DNA from 2 places in the Streptosporangium roseum DSM 43021 genome. Region 2 is predicted to be linked to the other one. Evidence: riboswitches for the same ligand, from Rfam matches in the RefSeq annotation. Region 2 holds a riboswitch; the other holds the start of a gene.
The links. A riboswitch is a leader RNA that binds a small molecule or an ion and turns the genes downstream of it on or off. The one in region 2 is predicted to bind cyclic di-AMP.

Region 1: it holds a riboswitch for cyclic di-AMP, as region 2 does, so the genes downstream of both, SROS_RS13035 (C40 family peptidase) here and SROS_RS35255 (coiled-coil domain-containing protein) in region 2, are expected to answer to the same signal.

What each region holds. Positions count from the first base shown of each region.
Region 1 covers NC_013595.1:2,927,138-2,930,336, reverse strand. Annotated here, with positions in the region: gene SROS_RS13040 (hypothetical protein) at 41-826, opposite strand; gene SROS_RS13035 (C40 family peptidase) at 904-1,392, opposite strand; cyclic di-AMP (ydaO/yuaA leader) riboswitch at 1,499-1,657, opposite strand; gene SROS_RS49495 (hypothetical protein) at 1,658-1,882, shown strand; gene SROS_RS13030 (hypothetical protein) at 1,956-2,219, opposite strand; gene SROS_RS13025 (TetR/AcrR family transcriptional regulator) at 2,501-3,160, opposite strand.
Region 2 covers NC_013595.1:8,068,127-8,071,325, reverse strand. Annotated here, with positions in the region: gene SROS_RS35260 (WD40 repeat domain-containing protein) at 1-620, shown strand, start outside; gene SROS_RS35255 (coiled-coil domain-containing protein) at 781-1,704, opposite strand; cyclic di-AMP (ydaO/yuaA leader) riboswitch at 1,758-1,893, opposite strand; gene galT (galactose-1-phosphate uridylyltransferase) at 1,965-3,044, opposite strand; gene SROS_RS35245 (DeoR/GlpR family DNA-binding transcription regulator) at 3,041-3,199, opposite strand, start outside.

The DNA.
Region 1 (3,199 bases), 5.1 Mb from region 2:
ATCCCTCCGGAGACCGGAGGCGTGTCCGTCGTGGTCCGCGTCAACCCAGTTCCCTCCGGAGGTGGTCACGCCAGGCGGCGGTGAGCTCCGCCCGCGACAGGCCCAGCGCGCTGCCGACATCGCTACCGTAGAGCCTCACCAGCGCCTTCTCACCGAAGCGCTCCGCGATGTAGCGGCAGGCGAGCCACGCCTCCTCGTAGGCCTGCGCCAGCCGCGGGGCGCCGGGGGCGAAGTCGGCGGCTCCGGGGAGCCGGGCGGGCAGGGTGCCCGCGCGCACCTCCGCTGCCAGCTCGGCGGCGGCCTCGCGGACCCCGATCCCGGCGTCGCGGTATCCCACGTAGTCGGCGAACCCCTCCGACAGCCACATCGGCACCCGGCCGCCGCGGGTCGCGCCGGTGGCCACGTGGGTGAGCTCGTGCGTGATCACCACGTCCCGGCCGGCCGCGCTGAGCCTCGCGTAGCCCGACGGAAGGACGATCACCCTGTCGGCGGTGGCCATCGCGGCCAGCCCTCCCGTGCTCCCGGCACCCGCGAGCGCCGCCGCCTCCGCGTCGGTGGCGGGAAAGAGGATCACCGGCCGGACCGGTCCCCAGATCCGCCCGACGGTACGGCGGGCACGGTCGGCCCTCGACGCCAGATCGCGGAGATCGGCGAGCGGGACGCGGTGGCCGATCACGACGGAGTGCTCCCCGCGGACCACGGTCGCGGCCCCCGGCCAGAGGCCGCGCGTATCCTGCGGGAGCGGCCCCGCCCCGGCGGTCAGGCCGGCGCTCATCAGCGCCAGCATCCCGGTGAGCACGGCGCGGCGCCCTCTCCGGACGGACATATGAGCTGATGTTACTCGACCGGCATGGAGCGGCCCCGTCCATCCGCGGAGGATGGACGGGGCCGATTCGCTCGGGGTCAGCCGCCGGGACGGACCGCTCCGGCGAAGGAGGACTTGTAGTACCCCTTCAGCTTCACGATCCGGACCGTCTTGCCGCTGCTCGGCGAGTGGACCATCTTGCCCTTGCCGACATACATGCCCACGTGGCCCTTGCCGTAGAAGAACATCAGGTCACCGGGGCGCAGGCTGCTCCACGAGACCTTCTTCCTGACGGCGCGGTACTGGCTGTGCGTGATCCGGGGGAGGGAGACGCCGGCCTTGCGCCACGCGTACTGGACGAGCCCGGAGCAGTCGAACGAGCCGGGGCCGGAGGCTCCCCACCGGTACGGATCGCCGATCTGCTTCGTGGCCGCCGAGACGGCCTTGTGTGCCTTCACCTTCTGTCGTGCGACCTTGCTCGTCCGGGTGGTCTTGGCCTTCGCCGTACTCTCGGCCTTCGCCGTGCTCTTGGCCTGGACCGCGACCACGATGTCCGTCGTCGCCTGTGCCGCCGTGGATCCCAGCACGACCGCTCCGGACGAGGCGGTCAGGGTGAGTGCGGCACCGCCGAGGGAAAGGCGGGCAAGGCGCGACAGACGGGGGTTACGCAGGGTGGTAGACAGGATTTCTCCTTGGGGCTTCCACTGATGCCTACCGGGTTAGCTGACGGATTCGGGCGGGGAAGTCGCCCTACGGCATGAAATATGCCGATTCACCCCTGGCCATACCTTGAGGGCCCTTGGGTCCCCGGTTCCATGCCTCCTGGCTGCACGGATTCGGCAGGCCGCCGCGATGGGGTCCAACCCCTCAGGGGAGCGGCGGCCAATTGGATTTTCTGCGGAATGCCTGACCTTCGGGCAGGCATTCGGCGCGGCGACATGGCTTGCCACCGCGACGCCAGAAGGTACTCCGATCACCAAATTTCAGCAAAGCTATGCCAGGGAAATGGAGATCGACAAGCACCCCGCCCGGTTCCGTAATCCCTGCGTGATAGGCGGTTCCGTTATTTTTTTATGACCCTCGTCACATTATTATGATCATCATCCGAAGGCCGTCACTTCTGTAACATTCGTCACACTGCATTCGATCTTCAATTCCTCCGTCCCACCGGGTCGCCGTACCAGGACTCGCAGGCGTTGCCCGCCTCCGCGGGCACCGCGCCGGGCTGGAGGTACCGGCCGAACGCCGGATCGTACAGGCGGCCGCCCAGCCGGACGGTCCCGTCGAGGGTCTCCGCGGGGCTCCGCGTGCCGCCCAGCCAGCCGTACCGCCGGATCTCCGACCGCGCCACGCCGTACTCGTCGTAGTCGAGCACCGTCGCGGTCCCGGTCTCCGGCTCCAGCTCGGTGCCCACGTCGCCGTGGATGGTGGTGGGCTGCAGGCGGGCCGGCCCCTCCCTGCCGACGACCCTGGCGCCGCCCGGCGGCGTCGTAGATCGAGCGGGTGGACAGCAGCTCGGCGCGCTCGGGCGCGTCGAACCGGGTGATGGTGAGCTCGGCGAGACGGTAGCTGTCCTTGCCGAGTGCCGGCGCCCGGTTGTGCGCGGTGAGCTCGCGCACCACGCGGCCGTACCGGTCGTACTCGGCGACGGACAGATGGCCGCCGGGGACGAGGGCGCCGACCGCCCGGCCGTTCTCAGCGAGGGAGCAGCGCGTCCCGCATCACGCCCGCCAGCCAGTCGCGGAAGGAGTCGGCGGGCCAGTCGCACCGCTGCACCATGGCGCTGTAATGGGCGGGGTCGTTGAGGAGCCACATGACGTCGACGGCCCGCTCCCCGTCGAGTCCCGGCCGCAAGGGCCCCGTCGACCGCAGGCGCTCGACCACCATGCGCGCCCCCGCGCGGCGGTTGGCCTGCAGCGTGTCCCACAGCTCGGTCACCTCGGGCGCCGCGTCCGCGGCCCGGCGGACGGTCTCGAAGAGCGCCGCCGCGCGCCCCCCGATGAGCACGCACACCTGCGCGTAGGCGTCGAGGACGGCGGCCTGCGTGGTCGCGTCCCAGACGGGCTTGAACCACGGCCGGTCGGCCACCGGGACGGGGGCGTCGTCACCGGCGAGGGCCTGGTCGAGCACCTCGCGCAGCAGCGCCGGCTTGGAGCCGAAGGCGGCGAAGACGGTCGGGCGCGCGACACCGGCGGCGACGGCGATGTCGGCCAGGGAGGTGGCCACGTAGCCGTTCGCGACGAACAGCTCGCCGGCCGCCGCGACGATCGCCTGGCGCGTGCGCCGCGTGCCGTCCTCACGGAGGCGGGACTGGTAGCGCCTTTTCGGCTCCTGATCCTTGACCACATTCAGCACGCTATCGTTATATTGACCATACCGATGTCTATCGAAAAA
Region 2 (3,199 bases):
GCGCCGTCACCGTGGACGGCGATGGGGCGGTGACGGTCTGGGACCTCGCCGACCCCTCGCGCCGGGTCAAGTCGGCCGGCCTCGCCCTGCCCGCGAAGTCCGCGGCGACGGCGATGAGCGCGGACGGGCGCGTCGTCCTCGCTGGAAACGCGTATCGGGCCGGGCTCTGGAACCTCGATGACCGGTCGCGTCCGGTCAGCACGGCTGTGTTCGATGTGCCCCTCGCCGACATTTATGACATGGCCCTGACCTCCGACGGGAAGATCGCCCTGCTCGCGGGACCGAGCGATTCCGGGATTCTCTGGGACCTCTCCGCCCCGTCCGGGCCGGCCCGGACGGCCGCGTTGAAGGGATACGCGCGGGAGATCGATTCCGTGGCTCTCAGCGCCGATGGCGGCATCGCCCTGGCGGCCGGCCCCGGCGGGGTCTCCCTGTGGGATCTCAGGGGCCTCGCCGAGGTCGTCGCCGACCCGGAGCGGGCGGCTTGCAGCGGTAACACCAACGCGGAGATCGACAAGGCGGACTGGGCCCGCTACGCGGGCGGCGCGGACTGGTCGGACTACGGGGGAGGGGGTTCTGACGTCCTTGCCGTCTGCTTCATCAGCCCGGGCTCCGCATGATGCCCTGTCCGACCATGTCGCTGACGGCTGACACCGTTTGACGACGGGGCCGGGTGCCACTCGGTGATCGAGAAGCCCGGAAATGTTGGCGGCGGTGAACGCGTAGTGTGCCCCGAGAGCCATCCACGACGCGTTAACCGCAGGTCAGCGCCCCAGCAGCTCAGTACATCGAGATGTGGACGTGGTCGAAGTGGTTGGCGGTGATGCCGCCGCGGTTGGACATCGGGCGCCAGCCGGAGCCGGAGTTGATGCGCTGGCGCCAGATGACGTATTTGACGCCGAGGGCGGCCTTGTTCTTGATGGTCCAGGCGGCGATCTCGTCGCCGAGTTTGATGTGGGCGGCCGAGGGCATCGAGCCGCCGGTGCTCATCATGAAGTCGCAGGCGCGGCCGAGGGGGTGTTCGCCGCCGTCGTTCGCGGCCCGGTAACAGCCGACCTGGTAGGGCAGGGGAAAGCGCTTCTTGATGGCTTCGCGCATGATCCGGGTGCGGTCGGTGATGTTGTCGGCGCCGGCGGGGAGCTGGGGGGCCCAGCTGCCGTCGGCGCGGCGGCCGGAGCCGGTGGGGACGAGCGCGTCGAGCTTCTTCTCGATGTCGTCGATCACCTGCTCGGCTTCCTCACGCTGGTTCTCCACTGCCGCCGCCTCCTCGCCGATCGCTTTGGTGAGCTGGGCGGCCTTGTCCGCCGCCTGCTTCTTGAGGTCCCGGCTCAGGGCGAAGCCCTGCAGGTAGGTGCTCTGCTGGGCGCTGAGCTGCTCCATGATCGCGAGGCCTCCGATGTCGGTGGAGAACAGCACGGAGGGCAGGTCGACGGCGTTGCTCTGGTAGCGGTACTGGGCGAGGGTGTCGACCTGCTTCTCGGCCTCGGCGTAGCTCTCCTCGGCCTTGCGCAGGTCCGTCTTGGCGACGCTCTCGGCGGCCTGGGCCTTCTTGAGGGATTCGCGCTTGGCCGCGTAGGTCTCGATGAGCTTGTCGACCTTCTTGTTGAGCTGGGCCAGCTCGGCGCGGAGCTGGGACTCCTTCGGCTTGGGGGTCGCGTTACCCGCGGTAGCCGTGCCAAGGGTGAACGCTAGGGCCGAAACCATGGAAATGGTCAAAGCCGCATGGCGACGGAACGTGGGGGATAGAGCCGCCACGACTCTCCTCTCCTTCCGCCTACCGGGTTAGCTGACGGGTTCGGGCTGGAGGAAGCCCTTCCACCGAAGTGGTTCACCCCAAGTGCGGTGGGTCCCCGGCTCCCGGGCGACGCGCCCGGAATTAGGCATATCGGACATTAGGTCCGATGTGTGAGGATAGTAGTGGTAAACCCTGGGTAACGCGACCCCAATCTGAGACTAATAAGTGATCATCCTGTGACAAGAGAACGTAAAAGGCGCGCCGTCTCCTCAGGCAGGACGTCGTTCACGAAAGCCCCCATGGCCGACTCCGATCCGGCGAGATACTTCAGCTTGTCCGGCGCCCGGCGGATGCTGAACAGCTCCAGGTGCGCGTACGACAGCTCCCGGCCGACGTTCACCGGCGCCTGGTGCCAGGCCGCGACGTACGGCATGGGCACGCCGAAAAGCCCGTCCAGGCGGCGGAGCACCTCCGTGTAGAGCGGTCCGAACGCCGCGCGCTCGGCGGGCTCCAGCCCGCCCAGGTCGGGGACCTGGCGGTGCGGGTAGAGGTGGACCTCCACGGGCCAGCGCGCCGCGGCGGGGACGAAGGCCGTCCAGTGCTCGTTCGAGGCGACCACGCGGATCCCGGCCTCCCGCTCGGCGGCCAGCACGTCGGCGAACAGGTTGCCCCCGGTCCGCTCCCGATGGCGCTCGGCCGCGCCGAGGGAGAGCCTGGTGCGCGGGGTCACGTAGGGGTAGGCGTAGATCTGGCCGTGAGGGTGGGCCAGAGTGATGCCGATCTCCGCTCCCCGGTTCTCGAAGCAGAACACCTGCTCCACGCCGGGCATCGCGGACAGCTCCGCCGTACGGTCGATCCAGGCCTCCATGACCAGCTCGACCTGGCCGGCGGAGAGCTCGGAGAAGGACGAGCCGTGGTCGGAGGTGAAGCAGACCACCTCGCACCGCCCGGTCCCCGGGCGGACCTCGCTCAGCCCCCCCACCTGGTGGTGTTCGCCCCTCTGGGCGGAGAAGGAGGGGAATCGGTTCTCGAAGACGACGACGTCGTAGGCGCTCGACGGGACCTCGGTCAGGTTGCCGAGGGTCGACGGGCACAGCGGGCACTCGCTCGCCGGCGGCAGGAAGGTGCGCCCCTGGCGGTGCCCGGCCACCGCGATCCACTCCTCGGTGAGCGGGTCGTAGCGCAGCTCGGAGGCCGGCGGGCGGGGCGGCAGGTCGCGCTTGTCGATCGCGCCGCGGTCGGCGTCGTCGTGCCGGTCGAAGTAGAACAGTTCCCGCCCGTCGGCCAGGTGGGTGATCGTGCGCTTCATCGGCTCAGCACCGCGCTCTCCGGCCGCGCCTCGGCGACGATCAGCTCGCCGACCTGGGCGGTGAGCTCGTCGCGGGCCTCGTCCGGCATGCCGGAGTCGGTGATCACGACGTGGGCCTGGGACAGCTCGGCGATCGTGCTGATCCCGACCGTCCC